One region of the Aliivibrio sp. S2TY2 genome, then DNA from elsewhere that is predicted to be linked to it. Evidence: predicted binding sites of a transcription regulator. Region 1 holds the regulator's gene; each other region holds the start of a gene.
What was found. The regulator PurR, encoded in region 1, represses purine synthesis genes. The targets are predictions, from matches to a motif close to TNANGNAAACGTTTNCNTNA.
Positions count from the first base shown of each region.

Region 2: a site for PurR is predicted at 2,006-2,025, ahead of purT (formate-dependent phosphoribosylglycinamide formyltransferase). Genes of this name have one in related genera too.
Region 3: a site for PurR is predicted at 3,944-3,963, ahead of purL (phosphoribosylformylglycinamidine synthase). Genes of this name have one in related genera too.
Region 4: a site for PurR is predicted at 3,861-3,880, ahead of glyA (serine hydroxymethyltransferase). Genes of this name have one in related genera too.

Region 1 covers NZ_JARACS010000010.1:8,954-15,146, reverse strand. Annotated here, with positions in the region: gene torR (two-component system response regulator TorR) at 1-51, opposite strand, end outside; gene torD (molecular chaperone TorD) at 287-934, shown strand; gene purR (HTH-type transcriptional repressor PurR) at 1,208-2,215, shown strand; cyclic di-GMP riboswitch class I at 2,371-2,452, shown strand; gene PVK63_RS14650 (TfoX/Sxy family DNA transformation protein) at 2,579-3,166, shown strand; gene PVK63_RS14645 (sensor domain-containing diguanylate cyclase) at 3,478-5,130, shown strand; gene PVK63_RS14640 (hypothetical protein) at 5,155-5,892, opposite strand; gene PVK63_RS14635 (MGMT family protein) at 6,031-6,193, shown strand, end outside.
Region 2 covers NZ_JARACS010000010.1:139,526-145,718, reverse strand. Annotated here, with positions in the region: gene cdd (cytidine deaminase) at 1-630, shown strand, start outside; gene PVK63_RS15150 (amidase family protein) at 702-1,853, opposite strand; gene purT (formate-dependent phosphoribosylglycinamide formyltransferase) at 2,086-3,261, shown strand; gene PVK63_RS15140 (amino acid aminotransferase) at 3,450-4,640, shown strand; gene PVK63_RS15135 (methyltransferase) at 4,704-5,897, opposite strand; gene cysB (HTH-type transcriptional regulator CysB) at 5,930-6,193, opposite strand, start outside.
Region 3 covers NZ_JARACS010000012.1:106,461-112,653, forward strand. Annotated here, with positions in the region: gene purL (phosphoribosylformylglycinamidine synthase) at 1-3,778, opposite strand, end outside; gene mltF (membrane-bound lytic murein transglycosylase MltF) at 4,142-5,626, shown strand; gene PVK63_RS16290 (hypothetical protein) at 5,952-6,110, shown strand.
Region 4 covers NZ_JARACS010000012.1:67,553-73,745, forward strand. Annotated here, with positions in the region: gene PVK63_RS16090 (SslE/AcfD family lipoprotein zinc metalloprotease) at 1-2,318, opposite strand, end outside; gene glyA (serine hydroxymethyltransferase) at 2,564-3,814, opposite strand; gene PVK63_RS16100 (YitT family protein) at 4,141-4,749, shown strand; gene PVK63_RS16105 (MliC family protein) at 4,814-5,140, opposite strand; gene PVK63_RS16110 (ABC transporter ATP-binding protein) at 5,374-6,193, opposite strand, start outside.

The DNA of each region.
Region 1 (6,193 bases):
TTTAGAGCGAGTTACCACTTCGTCTTCAACAACTAAAATGTGATAGCTCATAATTTTCTCTTTTTATGGTTATTTGGATGGTTCTTATCTTATTCTATTCATATTTTGTAATAATGCCAATTTTCAATTGATATATCTGTGATTTGTTTGATTCAAAACAAATCTTAACCAAAATCCGGCTTTAATCTTTACATATATATTTATACACGCTGTTAATGATAGGTGCTATTCCTTTTCACACTTATCCAGTACAATTCCCATATAAATTTTTTGGAGTGACGAATACATGAACGAATTGACTGCATTTAACGAACAACGCGCTGAAATTTACTGGTGGCTGTCAAGTTTATTAACAAGCGAATTAACCGCAGAACAATTAGAAGAATACAATAGCTTTGAAGTTCGTACATTTTTATCAAACTTAGCTGAAACCGCAGAATTATCTAGCTCAGTGAGTGCTCTAATTGAAAAGTTAAATCAATTACAAAAACGTGAAGACGCACAACTTGAACTTTCTGCCGACTTTTGCCAAGCTTTTTTAGGTTCAGATAAAAGCAGTGCCCTACCTTATGCATCACTATACCTTGATAAATCAGGTCTTTTGAATGCAAAACCAGCACAAGAAATGCGTGCACTATTAGAGAAATATAACATCGCACAAAAAGCTGAATTTAATGAGCCTGCCGATCACATTGCCATTGAACTTGATTTTCTTGGTAATTTAATCGTAATGACAAACCAACAAGCTTCTGAAGAAGAATTTGAAGCTTACATGGCCGCTCAGTTAAACTTCATTAATGAGCAACTCTTATCATGGACACCACGCTTTAGCCAAATCTGCCAAGAGCGAGATGACTTCGGCTTCTACGCAGCGGTTACACATTTCTTAGTGACGTTCTTACAGTTAGATGCTGCATTCCTTACTGGTGAGTAATTGAGTCACTCATTTTGATGATATAAATTAACAAGTACGTGATATAAATCAGATTACAACTAGAATTTATGAAATCAATAATTGTTTGCACTATACTTTACCTATAGTATGTGTACGCAAACGATAAAATTAAAACATTAAATAAAAGCCGCATTTTTAGCGGTTTTTTTCATTTATCAGGGCCTATTTATCTTCCATCAGTTCTTTAAAAGAGCAACACCTATTTTGTTGGAACATAAATAGCCCCTTATTTAACTATGTTAAGGCTTAAATATGGCTACAATTAAAGACGTTGCAAAATTAGCAGCGGTATCAACAACAACCGTATCTCACGTAATAAATAAAACTCGCTTCGTCGCTGAAGCAACACAAAAACGCGTGTGGGAAGCTGTTGACGAATTAAATTACGCACCAAGTGCCGTAGCTCGTAGTTTAAAATGCAACACAACACGAACTATCGGTATGCTAGTAACGCAATCATTCAATCCTTTTTTTGCAGAAGTAATGCACGGTGTTGAAAATTACTGTTACAAGCAAGGCTACACATTGTTTATGTGTAATACCGAAGGTGATCTAGAAAAGCAAAAACATTACATCCGTATGCTGGCAGAGAAACGAGTAGATGGCTTACTTGTTATGTGTTCTGATCTAAATGAGCAACTTCTTGCTCTTCTTGAGAAAAACACCGAACTACCTATGGTTATCATGGACTGGGGCCCAGACAGCCCACACACAGATAAAATCATTGATAATTCAGAAAAAGGTGGTTACTTAGCGACTAAACATTTGATTGAAAAAGGTCATACTGAAATCGCATGCATTACTGGTCAAGCGGATAAAGCTACATGTAATGAGCGAATCCATGGTTTTAAACGTGCACATGAAGAGGCAGGATTAGCCTTTAATCCAAATTGGATTTTAGAAGGTGATTTTGAATGTGCTTCTGCAGCTAAAGCGATAGATAAACTAATCGCAATGGACAAACAGCCAACAGCTATATTCTGTTTCAATGACATTATGGCATTAGCCGCGATTAGTCGAATTAAACAGTCTGGTTTACGTGTACCTGAAGATATCTCAGTGATTGGATATGATAATATTGAGTTATCTGCTTATTTCTCTCCACCACTCACTACAATTCATCAACCTAAGCGAAGAGTCGGAAAAACTGCGGTTGAAATTTTATTAGAGCGTATAAAAGATAAACATCACGAGCGTCGTATTTTTGAAATGCAGCCTGAAGTAGTATCTCGAAATAGTGTTTTTGATAAGACTAAATAATAAAGTTTAAATTTACAAAACAAGAACAATCAACGTCATTTTCAAGGAAAAGTTGAACCAACTTAACAAAAATGACGTTAATTTTATGGAGCAAGATCACACTTTTGATTTTTTTTGGTCTCTTGACTTATTGATTGCTATATCATCATCCAAAGTCACGAACAGGGCAAACTGTGCGAAAGTGCAGGACGCAAAGCTTCCGGCCTAAGTTTTATATAGGGTAGCGGGGTTGCCGATGGCAAGTATTCTTTTATGCATTGTTAATTTTTACTTTAAAATAACAATTCTATATTTTGAACTTGCTACTATTTCCTCGGGCTCAGTTGTTTAGTGACATAGACTTACTAACCGAGAATTATTGCAATGGATAAACCAGTACTAAAAGAATCACTCCGTCTCCTCTCCTCTCTAGGAAAGATCACTTCACGTTCTATGTTTGGTGGTTTCGGTATATTTATCGACAGCACTATGTTCGCACTTGTCGTTCAAGATAAGCTGCATTTAAGAGCAAGTGATGACACTATCAACTTATTTAAAGAGCAAGGATTTGAACCATACGTTTATAAAAAACGTGGTTTTCCTGTTGTGACCAAATATTTTGCAATTTCAGCAGAATGTTGGAAAGAACCTGATTCAATCTTATTACAAGCGGTTATCGCTCTAGATGTCGCTAAAAAAGATAAAGAAAAACAGAAATCAGAAGGTCCATCTCGAATTAAAGACCTACCAAATTTACGATTAGCAACAGAACGAATGCTTAAAAAGGCAGGTATTAATACTGTTGAAGAACTTCGTGATACAGGGTCAGTTAACGCATACAAAGCCATTCAGCAAACGCACTCTAGCAGTGTGAGCGATGAATTACTTTGGTCTCTTGAAGGTGCGATTAAAGGTACTCACTGGTCTGTTATTTCATCTGATACCAGAGATGAATTAAGAAAGCAGTTATAGAATAATTCACTCTATCTCAGTTTACTTCTGAATAGTAAATACAGCTCTTTATTCGACAATAAAGAGCTATATTTCATACTCTCCCCTAAGCTATATTCGCTTAATTACACGACAAACCTAAAAATAGCGCATACCACTTACATTAATTTAACTTTTATGTAAATGCTCTATTCTTTTCTCGATTATTCATATATCCTATATAGTACTGCAGACCATTAAATGGCCTAGTGAATTATCGGATACCTTAGATGAAAAAAAATACAATCAGTAAAAAATGGCTCTATCTACCTATAATATGCATGATAATTACCATGTCTCTTGGCCTTTTTATTTTCAATTCAACACTTTCTAATTGGCTTGAAAATAAAGTTGAAGGTGGATTATCTGAAGAAGTATCGCGAGTCATAACAAAAATTAAAGATGATAATATCTCTTTCTCAGATCTAACTGCGCTTGATATCTATGTTAAAACTGATATTGAGTTAGCGAAAGAAGATCACATCACTCTCATCAAATCTAACGGTACTCCAATTGCCGATAGTGACATATCTTTAGTCTCTACGTTAAAGCTAGAGAATCATCTAAATCGTAAAGAAGTCATTGATGCTAAAACTACAGGGTATGGCACAACAACGCGCTTTAGTACATCACGCTTCAAAAATTTACTTTATGCTGCACAATCATTTGATTATCAAGGGCAAACTTATATCCTCCGAGTTGCAACACCATTAACTCGAATTGATGCCATGGTTGAAGAGTTAATGAATATTCTTATGATTTTAATGGGGATCAATATCGCATTAGTTATCGCTTCATCCCTATTAAGTAATAAGCTTATTCAGCAACAGGTAAAAAATGAACAAGACTTACAAGAAGAACGCATCGACCAACGAACTCAAGAAATTGAGCTGTTACACCGTTTAGCTAATATGTTAGCCGCTTGTAATTCAATAAATGAAGCTCAAATGGTTGTGGAGGATATTCTTCCTCGTATTCTTGGGGACGTTAATGGTGTTGTTTCATTAATGCGTTCATCTCGCAACCAGTTATTAGTTAAATTAGATTGGGGCGGAGCATGGCCTGGTAACAAGACATATGCACCTGAAGAATGCTGGGCTTTACGTAAAGGTAAGTTCCATTTAGCCAATGATAAATATACTACTCTACCGTGCTCTCATATGTCAGCAACAGGAACGGATCAAACACTGTGCATTCCCCTGACAGCTCATGGAAACACTATCGGTATGATGCATATTTACCTTGGAGAAGAAAAAGAGCTCGCAGCTAATGTGCAAAAGTTGGCATTTACTGTGGCTGAACACCTTGGTCTTGCTTTGGCTAATTTAAATTTACAAGAAAAATTGCGAGAGCAAGCCATAAGCGATCCATTAACTGGTTTATACAATCGCCGTTACTACGAAGAGACCATTAATCAAGAGATAATGCGTGCTCATCGCCATAAACAAGAAATGTCTATTCTTATGCTAGACCTTGATCACTTTAAACGCTTTAACGACAACTATGGCCATGATGCCGGTGATTACGTATTAAAAACCATTGGGACACTACTTCTTAATACCATGCGTGGAGAAGATACCATTTGTCGACTTGGTGGCGAAGAGCTCGCTATTATTTTACCAAACACCAACGCAGAAGGAGCTCTTGTTGTAGCAAACGGATTATGTACGGCTGTCAGTGACCTTCATCTTGCAATTAAAGAGCTTTCACTTGGTAAACTAAGTGTTTCTATCGGTATTTCTACATACCCTAAAAATGGACAACAATCAGACGACTTAACCAAACTTGCTGACATTGCTTTATATGAAGCAAAAGGTCGCGGCAGAGATCAAGCGTGTCATTATGATGATTTAATTCAATCTTCTGAAGAAACTAAAGAAGCTATTGAATTAAAATCTAACGATATAAAAGAAGAAGTAACAACTGCCGTATCCAGTAACGCTTAACCGTAATAATTATAGATGGTGAACCTAATCTGTTGGTTCATCATCTACCTGCATCATAAAATCAGTTATCCAACCAATCATTAAAATCATCAACCACGAGACCATCACAGAGGTAGGTACCTCGAACTTGGGTGAAATAATTAAGGTGGCAAATGCTATAACCGGTAAAAGCCATGACAGCATAGTAAGCCAATCACGATACTTTGAGCTACCAACACTCTGTAAACAAACAATAAGGCCAGTAATAGACAGAGCTACCAATGCCGCATGTTGCAAGCCACCTATCCATAATGGAACGACCAAAACCAGAGGCCACCACGCATTTCGATTCACTGGTTTCCAACTTCTCGCCGCTACCCAAACTAAAATAACACTGATAATCTGAATCAATGTTAAAGACGCAGCCCCTTCTAATTTGCCTTCATACTGCAACGCCATTATTCCGGCTTCCATCGCCACCACTACTGCAATAATAAAAGCGATTAAATGGATACTTTTTCGTCGTGAAAAGACCACCATCAACAATGGAAATAGAGTCCAAACAGAGATAGATAACGATAAAGGCTGCTCACTTAATGTCCAACCAAATAGCGAAATACCACTCACTAACACCCAAGTAGCCACGCCCCCTTGAGGAATTAACCACAGCATTGGAATAGCCAAGGCCAATAAAGGAAGTTCACCTCCGCTAATCCCAAAAGCCAATACGCCAACAACAACAAGTAGAATACTTAATATAATTGATAATACAGTCAAAACCATCTTCTCCCTCCTTGGTATCAAGCGGTTTACTTTGTTACTATTTCAGTTTAGCGGTAATAATTAGCTTTATCACTGACTCACCTCACTTTTCTAAGATAATACTTATCTGAATTGGCACGCATTAAGGTATTCATTTCAATGGACGAATTTGCTCAAAATATTTATACAAATCTATATTATGTGCCAAAGGGCCGAGTGATTACTTATGGACAACTTGCAAAATTGGCAGGCTTTCCTAATCATTCTAGACACGTAGGAAAAATATTATCAAAACTGCCAAAAGAAACGCAATTACCATGGT
Region 2 (6,193 bases), 130 kb from region 1:
GGTGCAAACATGGAGTTTAGTGGTGTTCAATTGGGCCAAACGGTTCATGCTGAGCAATCTGCGATTAGTCACGCTTGGATCAACGGTGAAACCGGAATATCTGACATTACTATCAATTTCAGTCCTTGTGGCCACTGTCGTCAATTCATGAACGAACTGACAACGGCTGATAGTTTAATGGTTCAACTGCCTGAGCGTGATGAGAAGTCATTGCAAGAGTATTTACCAGAATCATTTGGTCCTAAAGATCTGGGTATTGAAGGCGGTTTATTAGCGTCTGTATCGCATAATCTAACACTAGAGACGGATTCTGCTTTATTGATTAGTGCTGTAGAAGCAGCGAATCATAGCCATGCACCTTATTCACATAACATCAGTGGTATTGCGCTTGAAATGAAAAGCGGTCACATTTATCACGGCATGTACGCTGAGAATGCGGCGTTTAATCCAAGCTTACCTCCACTTCAAGTGGCCCTTATTCATGCCAATATGTCACGCGAGTGCTTATCTGAAATTAAAGCGGCAGCGCTAGTAGAGAGCCATAAAGGTGAGATAAGCCATTTAGCTATCACTCAAAGTACATTAGAAGCGCTGAACCCTGATGTAACATTAGAATACGCATCGATTTAATAAAGAATCACTACAAAAATAAGAGGAGGTTATTAATTTAACCTCCTCTTTTTTCTTCTATCTAATCACTATTATTGATTGCTTTTCCAACGAATAGCAGCATCAATCAGTTGTCTATCCATGCCTTGCTTACCCAATAAAGAAATCCCCCACGGTGAATTATTTACGGTAAACCACGGCAAATGCAACTGAGGCAAGTCAGCCAAGCTTGCTAACGATGTATATCTCAGTATCTTATCGTTCAAATTATACAGCTGCTCTGCTGAAGCAGAAATTGGTGGTGCCGTGTTGGCTGTTGTTGGCATCAATATGAGTGTTTTCTCATCCAAAAGAGAGTCCAACACTGAGAGAACCAGCTCTTTTTGCTCTAATGCAATGCGTTCATCTTTATATTTTAATGTACCAAGCCATTTTAATTGCAGCTTAATTTCATTGCTTAATTCTGGGCTATTTTGCTCAATCCATGGCTCGATATTTCGTAAACCCTTGGTTGCTGATATAACTTTAAAGCTTTCCGCCGCTTTAGTGGTAATGATTTTACTGATCGCTTTACTTCTTACCACATCGTATGGTGATGACGACAATAATTTCTCTAATTTATTTTTCGCTTCTTCAGGAACATCACTGAATAGACTGTCTAGCACCACAATTCGCTCAACGGTTACCAATGGTGACATTGGCGTTAATACGGTTGCTACTTTTCTAATATCTAATAAATTTCGAGCAACCCAACCTAATGCAGTCTCTTCTTGAGCGATAGAAAACACGCCGTCCATATTAATGGCGTTGACTGATGCTTTAAAGCCATATAAGCCAGCATATAGCGCTGGAATACGAATTCCACCATTTAAGTCTGTCCCTAAACCAAAGTCAGCAAAGCCATTAGCGACTGCTGCAACAGCACCACAAGAAGCTCCTCCTATGGTTCTATTCGGACTATTAGGATTTAAAATTGGATCGTAATGCGGGTTATTGCCATGTAGCCCAACCCCAAATTCATCGACTTGGGTTTTCCCAACAAATAGTGCTCCTTTTTGTAATATCAGATCAACTACTGGTGCATTTTCTTTTGCTTTTTTCTGTTGGGATAACCAAGTAGGGTTACCTAATCCATTTGGCGTATCTTTAATATTGATACAATCACTTACGACAAATTTTTTATTTTCTAAAGCGCCATAAAATGCACTTTGTTGTTGCTCTCCAGAGTGAGTTACGCAAGGCATCAAATTATCCATCATTTCATACAAGTACTTAATAACAAAGGAGCATACCTATCATTATAGTGATTACAAATAATCATATTCAGCAAACTTATCATTTAGTTAATAGTGTGATTAAGCTCTCATGAAGCTACAGATAGAAAGTGATGAAAAATAAAAGCAAACGTTTGCGTATTTGTCTAATTTTAGTATCATGCTCATATAACCACTCCCCACTATTACATGAGAATTAATTATGTTTGGTACTGCTCTATCCTCTTCTGCAACAAAAGTATTATTACTTGGTTCTGGTGAACTTGGCAAAGAAGTCGCTATTGAATGTCAACGCCTAGGTTTAGAAGTTATCGCTGTTGATCGCTACCTAAATGCGCCAGCGATGCAAGTCGCTCATCGTAGTTATGCTATTGATATGTTAGATGCAGACGCCCTTGAAGCTATTATTAAAAAAGAGCAGCCAGATTACGTCGTTCCTGAAATTGAGGCAATCGCAACCGATAAATTGGTAGAATTAGAAAAACAAGGGCTTAATGTCGTTCCTACAGCGAATGCAACAAAACTTACAATGAACCGTGAAGGTATTCGTCGCTTAGCCGCTGAAGAATTAGGGCTACCTACTTCTCCATATCGCTTTGTAGATACCTACGAAGAGCTAGTCGAAGCGGTTAAATTTGTCGGTATGCCTTGCGTTATTAAACCAGTGATGAGCTCTTCAGGTAAAGGTCAGAGTGTGATTAAAACTGAAGCGGACATTAAAGCCTCTTGGGATTACGCTCAAGATGGCGGACGATCTGGTGCCGGTCGCGTGATTATTGAAGGGTTTGTGGATTTTGATTATGAGATTTCATTATTAACCGTTCGCGCTGTTGATGGCGTTCATTTCTGTGCGCCAATTGGTCACCGACAAGAAGATGGAGATTATCGTGAATCATGGCAACCACAAGTAATGACAGAAGCGGCACTTAAACTGGCCCAAGGCGCTGCTGAAAAAGTCGTTAATGCCCTAGGTGGTTATGGCTTATTTGGTGTTGAGTTATTTATTAAAGGTGATCAAATTTACTTCAATGAAGTCTCTCCTCGCCCACACGACACAGGTTTAGTAACGCTAATATCTCAAGAAATGTCTGAATTTGCGCTTCATGTTCGCGCCTTTACTGGCATGCCAATTAATCAAATTACTCAATATGGCCCTTCGGCATCATCTGTAATTCTTGGCCAAGGATCTTCGGCTAATATTCGTTTTGATGGTTTAACTGACGCACTTTCTCAACCTCAAACTCAGATAAAGTTATTTGGTAAACCAGAGATTGATGGACGTCGACGTTTAGGTGTTGCTATTACACGTCGTGATAATTTAGAAACCGCTATTGAGGATGCAGTAACGGCTTCAAATAAAGTACAAGTGATCTATTAAGTTAAAAATATGTATAACAGAATGGTTTCAAATACCGTTCTGTTGTACTTTTTTAACCTTCTTATTCTTTTTTTACTGTTAAATCCATTTAATTTGCTTTTTTCGTTACCTAACCGTTGCAAACTTACAGGATTAACAGGTATAAATAAGCTAACTCTTTTATTTTACTTACACCATGGATGATGACTATGTTTGAAAAAATCGCTGCCGCTCCTGCTGACCCAATTCTTGGCTTAACAGATGAATTTAAAAATGACCCTCGCGCTGAAAAAATCAACCTTGGTGTTGGTATTTACAAAAACGAAGCGGGTCAAACTCCTGTTTTAACTACGGTTAAAAAAGCAGAAGCAGTATTGCTTGATACAGAAAAAACAAAGTCATACCTAACCATTCAAGGTACCGCAGAGTACGGCCTTGCAGTACAAAAACTACTGTTTGGCTCTGATGCACAAGTGATCACTGAAAAACGTGCACAAACAGCTCAAGCGCCTGGTGGTACTGGTGCACTACGTGTAGCTGGTGAATTCATCAAACGTCAACTTGGCGATGTGAAAATTTGGATCAGTAACCCTACATGGGCAAACCACATTGGTGTATTTACTGCTGCAGGTATTGAAACAGCGCAATACACTTACTACAACGCAGAAACGAAATCTAAAGACTTCGCTGCAATGCTAACGGATTTACAACAAGCGGAAGCCGGTGATGTGGTTCTTCTACACGGTTGTTGTCATAACCCTACAGGTATCGACCCAACGGCTGATGAGTGGGAAGAGCTAGCTAAGCTGTGTGCAAATAAAGGTCTACTTCCACTGTTTGATTTCGCATACCAAGGTTTTGCAAAAGGAGTTGAAGAAGATGCGGCTGGTTTACGTACTTTTGCTCAATACTGCCCAGAGCTGCTTGTAGCAAGTTCGTTCTCTAAGAACTTTGGTTTATATAACGAGCGTGTTGGTGCATTTACTCTTGTTGCTAAAGACGCGGCTGTTGCAGCAGATGCTTTTTCTCAAGTGAAAGCTATCATCCGTTCTATCTACTCTAATCCACCAGCTCACGGTGCTGCTGTTGTTACGCATATTCTTAATGACGATACGCTACGTGCAGAATGGGAGCAAGAAGTCGCTGAGATGCGTGACCGTATTCAAGAGATGCGTACTTTGTTTGTTACAACACTAAAAGAACAAGGTGTGGATGCAGACTTTAGCTTTATTGAACGTCAAAATGGTATGTTCTCTTTCTCTGGTCTTTCTAAAGAGCAAGTAAACCGCTTGAAAGATGAATTCGCCATTTACATCGTTGGTTCTGGCCGTATCAGTGTTGCTGGTATGACAAAAGACAATATGCTGCCTTTATGTAAAGGTATTGCAGCGGTTCTTTAAGAGTCAAAAGTAATCGTAATACATAGCAAAGGCGCTTTAGTTAGCGCCTTTTTTATGTTTGTTTCACGCTTTCTTAGCCTGAATGACAATATTTCTTGGGGTATCTTCTTTTAAACAAAACTCCCCGATACGAACATTATAGCCAGCCTCTTCTAGCAATAAGACTCGATCCAAACATAACCATACTTCCAATGGACGTTTAAATACTTGCTGCACTAAATCGCATTTTTCCATCACCACAAACGCTTCTTTTCCTTTGTTTAACCAATAGCAAAAATCAATATCGCCAGGCAATTGCAGCTTTTTATGTTCGCTAGCCCATTGGCAAAAAGCTTCAAAACCATCACTTAATAATGATTTTTTTATGCTTGGAACAGGGACATAGTTATCATTGCCAGTAACAAACTGCTGCAAGGCATTAAACCCTAATCGATATTGCATTTCTTGCTCTCGATGATGTTGTGTGCGTTTCCCTGCGGTTACTGTCTCTTGCAGTGGTAATCGTAAATCATCTTTAGATAAACGGATCTGTGCTTGTTTTGATAATGCAGACAGCCCTTCATAAACCGATGACTGAGTTAAATGAAAACAGCAAGGAGATAAAGTAACGGCATCTATCGACTTATCTATGCCCTTTTGAATTAGACTTACGTGAAGATCACCACAGGCATGCAACGCTATCGCATGTTGGTTAGATCTAATCAGTTCAGATGCACTAGTTGCCAACGCATCACCTTGGATAAACGTCATGTCTAATTGATGCTTGTCTGCGTATTCTTGACCACTATGACACAAAGCATCTTGCCACTCTAATGTGGTTACTGGTTTACCTGATGCCACATTAAGCACCCGACCTAAATATCCTTTGCCACCACACCACTCTAGCCACTGATCTTGAGGCTGTGAATATTGAATACCTAAAGCACTTAAATTGGTAATTTGTTGCCACTTACGGCCGTTAATTCCTGAATCTAATCCCTTTGGCATAACTAGCTTAGCCGCTTGTAGTTGCTCAAGCTGACTTAATTCATAAAGCTCATGAACTTCTGGAATAAAAACTGAGAGTGCTTGCGTTAGTTTTTCAGGGACTCGCTTTAATTCCTGCACTTCAACCAGAGTTAATCCATCAAGCCAATGGCTTAAATTTTCATGCGTGGTTCGCCATGGATAATCTGAACTATGAAAAGCAGAAAATTGCCAAAAAAAGACCGTCTGCGATAACAAACGGTCTATATTTAAAAACTGCTGAGAATGCATTATATGCCCCTGAGAATAATATCAGGGCGATCTTAACGGACAGGAAGGTTTATGTCTTTAAACATCTCTTCGATTTCATGATTATTTTTAAGCATGGTCGCTTGCTCTACTATTGGGCGAGTTAAATGGGGTGCAAAGCGCTCCATAAAATCAAACATATAGCTTTTTAAGAATGAACCACGTTTAAAGCCAATCGTTGTAGTACTTGCATCAAAGATATGACTGGCATCTAAAGCAACAAGATCCGTGTCTCTCTCTTGGTCCATAGCCATACTCGCAATCACACCAACACCAAT
Region 3 (6,193 bases), on a different contig from region 1:
CATCCGTCGTTGTTAAACCAGTGATAGCGTTTGGCGAACCGTTCGGGTTATTCGGGTATTGCTGCGTTTGGTTACCGTTGTTATCAACGTAACGTAGAGCAACCGTACCTGAGTTTTCAATCGCGTTTAGGTGGTCGTTGTCACGCACTTCTACGCGGCCTTCACCGTGAGAAACTGCGATTGGCATACGAGAACCTTCCATGCCATTGAAGAATACAGAATCAGACTTCTGAACTTCAACGAGGCTGAAACGAGCTTCAAAACGTTCAGACTCATTGCGAACGAAACGTGGCCAGTATTCAGCTCCAGGGATAAGTTCACGCAGGTTAGACAACATCTGACAACCGTTACACACACCTAGAGAGAAGGTATCTTCACGCTTGAAGAAGTTTTCAAATTGATCACGCGTAGAGTCGTTAAACAGAACCGATTTAGCCCAACCTTCACCAGCGCCCAGTACGTCACCGTAAGAGAAGCCACCACAAGCCACAAGACCGTTGTACTCTTCTAGTACCGCTTGACCCGTTAGGATGTCGCTCATGTGAATATCAGTTGCTTCAAAGCCTGCGCGGTCAAATGCTGCTGCCATTTCAACGTGAGAGTTAACACCCTGCTCACGTAGAATTGCCATCTTAGGTTTAGCGCCCTTATTTATCATAGGAGCGTTGATGAACGGTGCAGCGATATCTTCATTTACGTCGAAGCTAAGTTTTACGTTTAGACCTGGGTCTGAGTTGTCTTTCTTCGCTTCGTGTTCTTGATCAGCACATACTGGGTTATCACGTAGACCTTGCATCTTGTGCGTTGTCTCAGCCCAGATAGTACGTAGTTCAGTACGGTTACGTTCAATGACTACAGACTCGCCAGACTTAATCACTAGTTCGTTAGAGTCTTCAACAGAACCAATGACGTGTGAACACGCTTCTAGACCGTTTGCAGCAAGTGTAGAAAGAACAGCATCTAGGTCATCGTTTCGAACTTGGATTACCGCACCCAACTCTTCATTAAATAGTGCTGCTAGTGTGTCTTCACCTAACGCTTCAATGTTTGCGTTAACACCACAGTGACCTGCGAATGCCATTTCTGCTAGCGTTACGAATAAACCACCGTCGCCTTTATCGTGGTAAGCCACAACTTGGTCGTTAGCAACAAGTGCTTGAATGCCTTCGTAGAAACCTTTTAGCTGTGCTGCATTGTCTACGTCTGCTGGCTTGTCACCAAGCTGCTTGTAAACTTGTGCTAGAGCTGTTGCTCCTAGACGGTTTTTGCCGTTACCTAGGTCGATAAGTACTAAGCTTGAAGCTCCTTTGTCAGTGCGAAGCTGAGGCGTAATCGTCTTACGAATATCTTCAACACGAGCAAATGCAGTAATAACAAGAGACAGCGGAGACGTTACTTCTTTGTGCTCGCCGTTCTCTTCCCACTGAGTCTTCATCGACATTGAGTCTTTACCCACTGGGATAGTTAGACCCAGTGCTGGACATAGTTCTTCACCAACTGCTTTTACCGCTTCGTAAAGACCGGCATCTTCACCTGGGTGACCAGCTGGAGACATCCAGTTCGCCGACAATTTAATGTGTTTGATATCGCCGATGTTGGTCGCAGCGATGTTTGTGATTGCTTCACCAACCGCTAGACGAGCCGATGCGCCAAAGTCTAGTAGTGCCACTGGCGTACGCTCACCAAGAGACATTGCTTCACCGTGGTAAGAGTCGTAACTTGCCGCTGTTACTGCGCAGTTTGCAACTGGAACCTGCCATGGACCAACCATTTGGTCACGAGCCACAAGGCCTGTTACCGAGCGGTCACCGATAGTGATAAGGAAGGTTTTCTCAGCGACTGTTGGTAGACGAAGAACACGGTCAACCGCTTCGTTCATTTCAATACCAGAACGATCAATCGCAGGGTTATTCACTTTTAGCGTTGTCGCGTCACGGTGCATCTTAGGTGTTTTACCTAATAGGATGTCCATTGGCATGTCGATTGGCGTGTTGTCGAAGTGTGAATCTTCAAGTTTAAGTTCACGCTCTTCCGTTGCTTTACCAACCACGGCGTATGGTGCACGCTCACGCTTACAAATCGCATCAAACGTGGCCATATCTTTATCTGCAACGGCCATTACGTAACGCTCTTGAGATTCGTTACACCAGATCTCAAGTGGGCTCATGCCCGGCTCATCGTTTGGTACGTCACGTAGGTTGAAGATACCGCCACGCTCACCATCGTCTACTAGCTCAGGAAGTGCGTTCGAGATACCACCCGCACCCACATCGTGGATGAATGCGATTGGATTCGCATCACCTAACTGCCAACAACGGTCAATAACCTCCTGACAACGACGCTCCATCTCTGGGTTTTCACGTTGTACTGAAGCGAAATCAAGATCTTCTGCTGATTGGCCTGATGCCATGGAAGAAGCGGCACCGCCACCAAGGCCGATGTTCATCGCAGGACCACCAAGAACAATTAGGCTCGCACCGACTGGGATCTCTTTTTTCTGAACATGCTCGTCACGAATGTTACCAAGACCACCAGCGAGCATTATTGGTTTGTGGTAACCACGCACTTCTTCACCTGCGTGAGAGTTTACTTTCTCTTCGTAAGTACGGAAGTAACCAAGTAGGTTTGGACGACCAAATTCGTTGTTGAATGCCGCGCCACCAAGAGGACCTTCAAGCATGATATCCAAAGCAGTAACGATACGGCTTGGCTTACCAAAATCAGTTTCCCAAGGTTGAACGAAGTTCGGGATCTTAAGGTTAGATACAGAGAAAGCAACAAGACCGGCTTTTGGCTTACCACCAATACCCGTTGCGCCTTCATCACGAATTTCACCGCCTGAACCTGTAGATGCGCCCGGCCAAGGAGAAATTGCGGTTGGGTGGTTGTGCGTTTCTACTTTCATCAAGATGTGTGTTTTCTCTTGATGGTAGCTGTATTGGCGAGTTTCTGGATCTGGGAAGAAACGACCGACTTCAGAACCTGTCATTACCGCTGCGTTATCTTTATAAGCCGACAATACGTGATCAGGGGTCACTTCAAAGGTGTTCTTAATCATTTTAAATAATGATTTTTCTTGCTTAACGCCATCGATAGTCCAATCCGCGTTAAAGATCTTGTGACGACAATGCTCTGAGTTCGCTTGTGCAAACATCATTAATTCAATATCTGTTGGATTACGACCTAGCTTTTCAGTAAAGCTTTCAAGTAAGTAATCAATCTCATCTTCTGCCAAAGCAAGACCTAGGGTAACGTTTGCGTCTTCAAGCGCTTTACGGCCACCGGCTAATAGATCAACTTCTGCATATGGCGCAGGTTCTGCCACAGCAAACAATGCTGACGCTGATTCAAAATCGGTAAATACCACTTCCATCATGCGATCATGGAGAATGGCTTTAAGTTCAACTAATTGAAGTTCAGAAAGCGTTTCAGACGTTTCTATATAAAAAGCAGTACCGCGCTCTAAACGTGCGATTGTAGCTAGGCCACAGTTATGAGCAATATCAGTAGATTTTGAAGACCAAGGCGAGATAGTACCTGGGCGAGGGGTAGTAAGTAGCAATAAACCTTCAGGTTCATGCTCCTCAATCGTTGGACCGTAAGTCAGTAATTTTTCTAGCTTCTCAACTTCAGACGCATCTAAGTCCGCCGTTAGATCAGCAAAGTGTGCAAACTCAGCATAAATACCAGTAACAGGTAAATTTAGCTCGCGACAAAGCTCAAGTAGCTTGTTAACACGAAATTCAGATAGAGCAGGTGAACCACGCAAAATTCTCATGTACTTAGGTCTCTTTGGCAATGAATTAAAGGTAATATTGGAATAGTTTCATGTAGTTAAAAATAGTTAACTCGATTAATTATTCATAACTCATAGTGACTATGCCGATGTTACCTCTGGTATTGCGAGCGCATTATAAAGGATTTTGTTTTGTGAAGTAACACCAAAAGCAACCGTTTGCGTATTTTTTTTGAAAAAAGTGTAAATGACCTTTAAATTTAAAATTATTGCGCAAAAAACAGGCATAACGAAAAATAAACTGTCTCAATCTCTAATAATTGTTGTAATTTGTTACCGTGCTTTTGCCTCTTGATATGCCATTTGATATAACTACGCCTTACTTATTTAAAAGAGCATTCTGACTTGAGCCGCATCCCATATCATCGTCTTCTAAAATCTTGCCTTGTCATTTCTACACTGGTTTTCACCCTTACAGGATGCCAAGTAGAATCAGAACCAAAAACAAAGCTAGAGCAAATCAGGGAACGTGGTGTTTTACGAGTCAGTACGTTAAATAACCAACTCTCTTATTACATTGGTTCTGATGGTCCAACCGGACTAGATTACGATCTGGCAAAAGCCTTTGCTGAAAAACTAGAAGTAAAACTCGAGATCACCCCTGCATATACTTATTCAGGCTTGTTTCCTGCGTTAGAGCGTAATGAAGTCGACATTATCGCGGCCAATATGACAATTACCCCTGAACGCTTACAAAAGTTTCGTCCGGGACCTGTCTACTACTATGTCAGCCAACAAGTGGTATATAAAAAAGGCAGCTGGCGCCCTCGTAATATCAAAAACCTAACTCAACTTGATGAAAATATCACCATTGTTAAAGATTCAAGTTTTGAGGGTACGGTAACAAAGCTTAAAGAAAAGCACCCGAAATTAGAGTGGCATACTGAAGCGGATACTGATGTTAGCGAGTTACTAAAAAAAGTAGCGACTGGCGAAATACACTACACGATCGCTGATTCTGTTGAATTATCACTGACACAACGTATTCATCCTGAATTGGCTGTCGCTTTTGAATTAACGGAAGATCAACCCGTTGCATGGTTTATACAACAAACAGAAGATGACAGCTTACAAGCCCTACTCATTGAATTCTTTGGTGAGTTAAAAGAGAGTGGCAAACTAGCGCTTCTTGAAGAGAAATACTTTGGTCATGTTGAGTCGTTTGATTATGTCGACACTCGTGCTTTTATTCGAGCACTAGAAAGTAAGTTGCCAAAATGGGAACCACTATTTAAAAAATACGCAGGTGACTTTGATTGGCGTTTCCTTGCTGCTCTTTCTTACCAAGAGTCTCATTGGAATCCTCTTGCAAAATCCCCAACAGGCGTTCGTGGCATGATGATGTTAACACTACCTACGGCCCAATCTGTTGGTGTTAAAAACCGTTTAAATCCAGAACAGAGCATTCGTGGTGGGGCTGAATATTTACGTCGAATAGTTAAGCGGGTTCCTGACTCAATTACTGAACATGAGAAGATTTGGTTTGCACTTGCTTCATACAACATAGGCTTTGGACATATGATGGATGCAAGACGCCTAACTCAACGTTTAGGTGGTGATCCTGACTCTTGGACAGATGTTAAAGATAACCTGCCACTATTACGTCAAAAGCGTTATTACAAGTACCTTCGCTATGGCTTTGCTCGTGGTGATGAAGCTCAGAATTATGTAGAGAACATTCGTCGCTATTACCAAAGCATTATCGGCTACGAGCAAGAGCAAGCAAACAAGTTGATCCAAGAAGAAATTACGGTTGAAGATTTGACCGTAATTGATGTTCCACTTTCTTCTGCAGCTGCGACGATTAGTAATGCCACATCTAGCAAATAACTTTCTATTTGCTGGTAATAAAAATTGTTAAAAAAACTTACTAAATGGCATGTTCATGTTACGGTAACAATTAACACATACTCTGAGTTACTTGTTCTCAAGATCATGCCAATTAAAGTTATACCAATGTAATTAATTAAATGATCTATTTATTACGCAGGAAAATCGCTTAAGAATAAGGCAAAAATTCTTATAAGTAGTTATTCTACAATAAAAATTTTTAACGATATTACTAAGTGATTTAACCAGTAATAATGATCAGATAATTACTGGAATTGGTATTAAACGTACTTTAATTTTTATTCGTTTAATTAAGGGGGAGCCCATGCTCTCTAATAGAAGAAAACTTAAACCAAGTACCTCACTAAAAGGCAGTACTCAACGTCGACGTAAGCTGTTAAATAACCACAAGAAAGTGCTTCATCGTCAACGAACTTATGCTATGTCACTGTTTGATGAAGGTGAACCGTTCTCTTGTCGATAATCTTTAGGCAAGCGTTTTTTATTCGCACACAGTAAAAAGGCAAATTGCGATAATTCAATTTGCCCTCTCTTACATTTACTTTA
Region 4 (6,193 bases), on a different contig from region 1:
GGCTTATCATCCGGTTTATTATTAAGAATAAAATCCCAAACAACGGTTCCATCTTCCTTAATCGTGTAAGGTAACTTAGGTGGGGCACCGGCCCCCTCACTCACCGCAGCATAACGCTCAATAACCCAAGAACCGTATTCTTGATGAGAACGAACGCGATCAGGATAACCACCACTCGGCCCATTGCCATTAGATACGACTGAGTTATTCATCCCAAATGCCAATCCAGCACTATCAAACAAACGAGCAATATGGCCTATATTATTGTTTTCATTAATTGTTTCCATAACTAAAACGCTACCGCCTTTTGTTACGTATTCAATCAATGCCGTAATATCATCGACATTCAGTTTCGGTTTATTAAGATCAGCACTCATCGGCAATTGATAAGCGTTATCGACATCATTACCTACATACTCATAAGCATTAATCAACAAAAGAGGCATCGATTCAGGATCAATATTATCAAAAGAAGAAAGCTGCTCTGTCGTCGCATTAAATACTGGCGCTAATTGATAAGGTGCTGAGCTCCCTATCACTTGTCCATGACGCTTAAAATACACGTGTGGGATATTCGTGCCTACAGCTATCTTCTCTGCAACGGTTTTATTGGTTAAATAACGCAATGTATTTTGGAAGAAATGCGTCATATCATCACTGTCGGTGGTGACACTGCACTGACCTTCAGCATTCACCGAACCATTCCAGCTATAACCATTTGGGCACACAAGTACGCTATTGTAGCGAGCGTTACCCATGACCATCACTTTGCCTTTACCTAGTTCACCAATACTCACAAAAGGCAAATTAAACGTTGCTGTACTCGCTCCAACATTATCTGGAGTGACCGTAGAAGGTGCTTCTGTAATATAAGCTAGGCCTTTTTCATCCCATGCTTTTTTATCACCAAATTTCAACCAATAATTATTATCATTACGAGCCATCATCACAGGAAAAGCGGTATTGGCAATATTGACTGCCGCTTGGCCACGAGCGTGCCCCGTACTGCCATAAAAATTAGTGCTGTCATGAAATACATGAAAACGCTCTACTGGTTCCCAACCTTGAGTTACACCCCATAGCTTGTTGATATCCGCTTGGATTGATCCCATTTCAGCAGCGACATTACGTGTATTATGGATATAACCAAACGCATCTGCATCACACGATTGCCCACAAATCGCTTTATCGATTTCAAACGCTTGTCCTAATGTAAATTGTGTTTTAAATTCTGCTGGTTTTATTCCTGTCGCTGGTTGATCCCCCGTAGCTCCACCAAGGTTTAACTCTGCATCTTTATCATTTAAAGAAAGCGAGATAATCTCATTAATCACATTAGGGTACTGAGCAAATACTGCTTCTGTTTTCTCTGATAATTTCAAGTGTGATGATAAAGGATTACGATAACGCTCAATAAGCGCTTCGGCATTACGCCCTCTTTGCTCTTCACCTAAATCGGTCACTTTAAATACAGTTTTATTACCACGAACAGAGCCAAGTTCAAACGTATCAATACCAAAACTAACCGCCTCTCCCCAAACAAATTCAAACTCACCATTCTCATTCGTTTTTCCACGAGCCGACGCACTAAAATAGGCGATACCTTCAACTGGTTTACCCGAAGCATCTTGCAATACGGCTTTCGTTAAAATCGTTTCAGTTGGGGTATATTGCAAACTTTTCTCTGCATTAACAGAGACAAATCCAGGCTTATCACTAACCGTAATTTCTGGTTCAATATTTGGTATATGTGTACTTGGTACTTTATCCGCTAGCGACCCTGCCGTTTCATTAATGACTTCCTGCTCAAACGCCTCAGACTCCATATTAATGTCGTTGAGTAATCGTTCAAAGCGAGCGCGTTCCAATAGCGTAAAATCAAAATCAATTTGGCTATGACGAGTAACCGCCATATTTTGGATTAGCGTTATTATGTTCGTTTTTTTATTCGAGTTATCCTTATATTCATCAGCTAAAGTTAGCTGTAAATATCTAGTATCTAGTGCTTTCGTTACTAGATTTATACTTCCTGAAGGATACGTTGCAATCAATAAATCATCGACGTAACAAGAAATAGAATCACTTGCTACAAATTCAAAGCCGCTTGCCGGTTGATCATTACATTTAACTGATTTACCAAAAACATTAATACCATCTAAAGATAAGATACCTATGTATTTAACCCCTGGGGTTCCACCGCCTCCAGTTCCAGGGCCGGTATCAACGTCTGGTCTCGAAGATCCTATATCTATACTTTCTTGATTACAGCCAGCAAGCGCCATTGATATCAATGATGCTAACAATAATTTTTTACTCATGATTCAACCTTTTAGAAGTGCTGAAACTAAACGTTCAGTTCACTGAGATCGAAACATACCACAATTATTTTTACCGATTCTCAAAAATAATACAGAAATAGAATTAAAATCATGTATTGGAAATATTTTCCTACAGACACGATGAATTATCTGTACTTTATTTCACTCTTATTATTCTAAATTCTCAATAAAAAAGACTAGCCCATAACAGGCTAGCCTTTAAAATTTAGTCTTGAGAAAAAGTATTAAGCGTATACAGGTAGACGCTTACAGATCTCTAACACTTTTGCTTTTGTCGCTTCGATAACAGACTCATCACCCATGTTGTCTAGAATGTCACACATCCAGCCAGCAAGTTCTTTCGCATCAGCTTCTGAGAAACCGCGACGAGTGATAGAAGGAGAACCAACACGGATACCAGAAGTAACAAACGGGCTACGTGGGTCATTTGGTACAGAGTTCTTGTTAACCGTAATGTTAGCTGAACCTAATGCAGCATCCGCTTCTTTACCTGTAATGTCTTTGTCGATTAAATCAACTAGGAACAGGTGGTTCTCTGTAGAACCTGAAACGATGTTGTAACCACGTGCTAGGAACTCGGCAACCATTGCTTTTGCGTTAGCAACAACGCGTGCTTGGTATTCTTTAAACTCTGGCTCTAGTGCTTCTTTAAATGCAACCGCTTTACCAGCGATAACATGCATTAGAGGGCCACCTTGGCCGCCAGGGAATACTGCTGAGTTTAGTTTCTTATAAAGATCTTCGCCTTCGTTAGAAAGAATAAGACCACCACGAGGACCAGCAAGTGTTTTATGAGTCGTTGTTGTCACTACGTGAGCGTGTGGTACTGGGTTAGGGTAAACACCAGCAGCAATAAGACCCGCTACGTGAGCCATATCTACGAAAAAGTAAGCGCCAACTTTGTCTGCGATTTCACGCATACGCGCCCAATCACATACTTGAGAGTAAGCAGAAAAACCACCAATGATCATCTTAGGTTTATGTTCTACTGCTAGTGCTTCCATTTCTTCGTAATCAATTTGGCCAGCTTCATCAATGCCGTAAGGAATGATGTTGTAAAGCTTACCTGAGAAGTTTACTGGAGAACCATGAGTTAAGTGACCACCGTGAGCAAGGCTCATGCCTAAAACTGTATCACCAGCATTTAGAAGCGCCATGTAAACTGCATTGTTTGCTTGAGAGCCTGAGTGCGGTTGTACGTTTGCGTACTCTGCACCAAACAATTCACACGCACGATTAATAGCTAGTGTTTCCACTTTATCAACGAACTCACAACCACCGTAGTAACGCTTACCAGGGTAACCTTCTGCGTATTTGTTTGTTAATTGTGAACCTTGAGCTTCCATCACTCGTGGGCTAGTGTAGTTTTCAGAAGCAATCAGTTCGATATGCTCTTCTTGACGTACTGTTTCTTCCTGGATTGCTGCAAACAAGTCTGCATCGTAATCTGCAATGTTCATATCACGCTTAAGCATCTGTATCTCCTGACTCAGATAAATATAAAACCCAAAAATAGCCCAATGACGCAAACGATTACGTCACTAGTCTTAACTGCGATGTATTCTACATAATTTGATCTAGATCAGATACCCTAAATTACATATTTCTTTATGATTTTTGTTGAGGATTCCTCATTATCAACATGAATGGGATTCAATATGTGTCAATAATTTGCTTTACACTATGTAAAGGCTTTACTACAAATCTTCTCTTATATTTACCGACAATCGATTGCATAAATTTATAATCCTACTATTCTTGCGACCATTATTTTATTGGTACAAGAACAGACCCTGTCGTTATGGAAAAAATTAAACACACTCACAAGGAAGATGTCATTGCTATTCTGACAGGCACTTTCTTAGTCTCCCAAGGTATTTTCTTTTTGCAAGCCGCTCAACTCTTAACTGGGGGCACCACTGGATTGGCGCTATTATTGAGCCAAATGAGCGGTCTTAGTTTTGGTATTTTATATTTCACTTGTAACTTGCCATTCTATGCTCTGGCTTGGCAACGATTTGGGAAACAGTTTGCATTAACCAGTTTAATCTCTGGTGGCCTTGTCTCTATCATGACGGATCATTTGAATATGATGATCTCAGTGGATCACATTAATGATATTTATTGCGCCGTCGCGGGTGGTTTATTAATGGGATTAGGTATGCTTATTTTATTTAGGCATCGTTCTAGTTTAGGTGGTTTTAATGTCCTTTGCCTGTTCATTCAAGAGAAGTTTGGAATATCGGTAGGTAAAGTTCAAATGGCGATCGATTTCTGTATCCTAAGTGCCTCCTTCTTCTTTATAACCCCTTGGTTATTGATTGTCTCTGTTCTTGGTGCCGTGGTATTAAATATCGTCCTTGCAATGAACCATAAACCTAATAGATACATTGTGACTTATGGGACGTAGTGCCTAACCATCACATTGAATGAAAAAAGGCGATGCGTTATTAATAGCATCGCCTTTTCTTTACTTATTTAATCACCGTACAATTCTTTAAAACTACACGACCTAAATCCAGCCGAGCTTCATCCCCTTTTCCGTGAAATACTATCGCAGCGCTAATATCAGGCATTCCATCATCTGAAATATACTTCATTCCTGATGCTGATACGGCACGCTTTAAAGCATAATCTTCTTTAGGAAGTTGCAGTAATGCTTTGTCTTCATTAAACGTTATCTGAAAATTTTTACCACCATCGCACTGATAGTTAACTGGTTGCGCAGTTCCCATATCAGGCATTGTAGATGAACAACCAGCAAGTAATCCTAGGGCCGTAAAAGCCAATAATTTTTTCATGATTTTCTCTCATTCTTTTTTATTAACTATAGGATAAAACAAGCAAATACAGATGTTTCAAAAAAGATATTTATACCATTCTGGATAAGTCTTTGTTCAGATAATTGCGTAGGAAAAATCGATTAGAGCAAGGCATAAATTACAGTAACTAGTGGATCTAATTACAAAATTTATAACGCAGATATAATCGATTTTAACAAGCAAGAATGATCAAATACTTATGTAGATTGGTATTATCTATATAAATGGCAAGCCACTTCATGCCCATTATCAGAAAGTTCGTGCCTTATCGGTTCTTTAGTGAAGCATTCTGCCTCTGCTTTTGGGCAACGAGTTGAAAATCGACATCCTTTGGGAGGATTAATAGGCGAAGGAACATCTCCTTTTAAAATAATCCGCTCCTTTCCTCTAAATCTAGGATGAGCAACAGGTATCGCAGACAGTAGCGCTTCAGTATAAGGGTGCTTTGGCGAGTGATATAAGGTTTCCGAATCACCATATTCAACAATTTTACCTAAGTACATGACTGCTACTTTGTCAGAGATGTGCTTCACAACTGATAAATCATGAGCAATAAAAATCAACGCTAAGTTCATCTCTTTTTGTAAGTCTAATAATAAATTCACTATCTGAGCTTGAACTGACACATCCAATGCAGACACTGATTCATCACACACTATTAATTTTGGTTTTAACGCTATGGCTCTTGCGATACCAATTCTTTGCTTTTGACCACCCGAGAACTCATGAGGATAACGCGTTGCTGCACTCGCAGGTAAACCGACTTTAATCAGCAAATCTTCCACCCATTGTTTACGCTCCTCAACTGTCCCCACTCCGTGAATAACAAAAGGCTCTTCTAGAATCATCTCTATCGTGTGTCTTGGGTTCAGAGATTCAGTAGGATCTTGAAAAATAATCTGCATGTCTTGGCGAAGTGACCGCATCTCTTTATTGCCAAGATCTGTAATATCATGACCTTCAAAGTATATACGCCCTGCTGTTGGTTCAAATAACTTCAGAAGGCTACGACCTAATGTACTTTTCCCACAA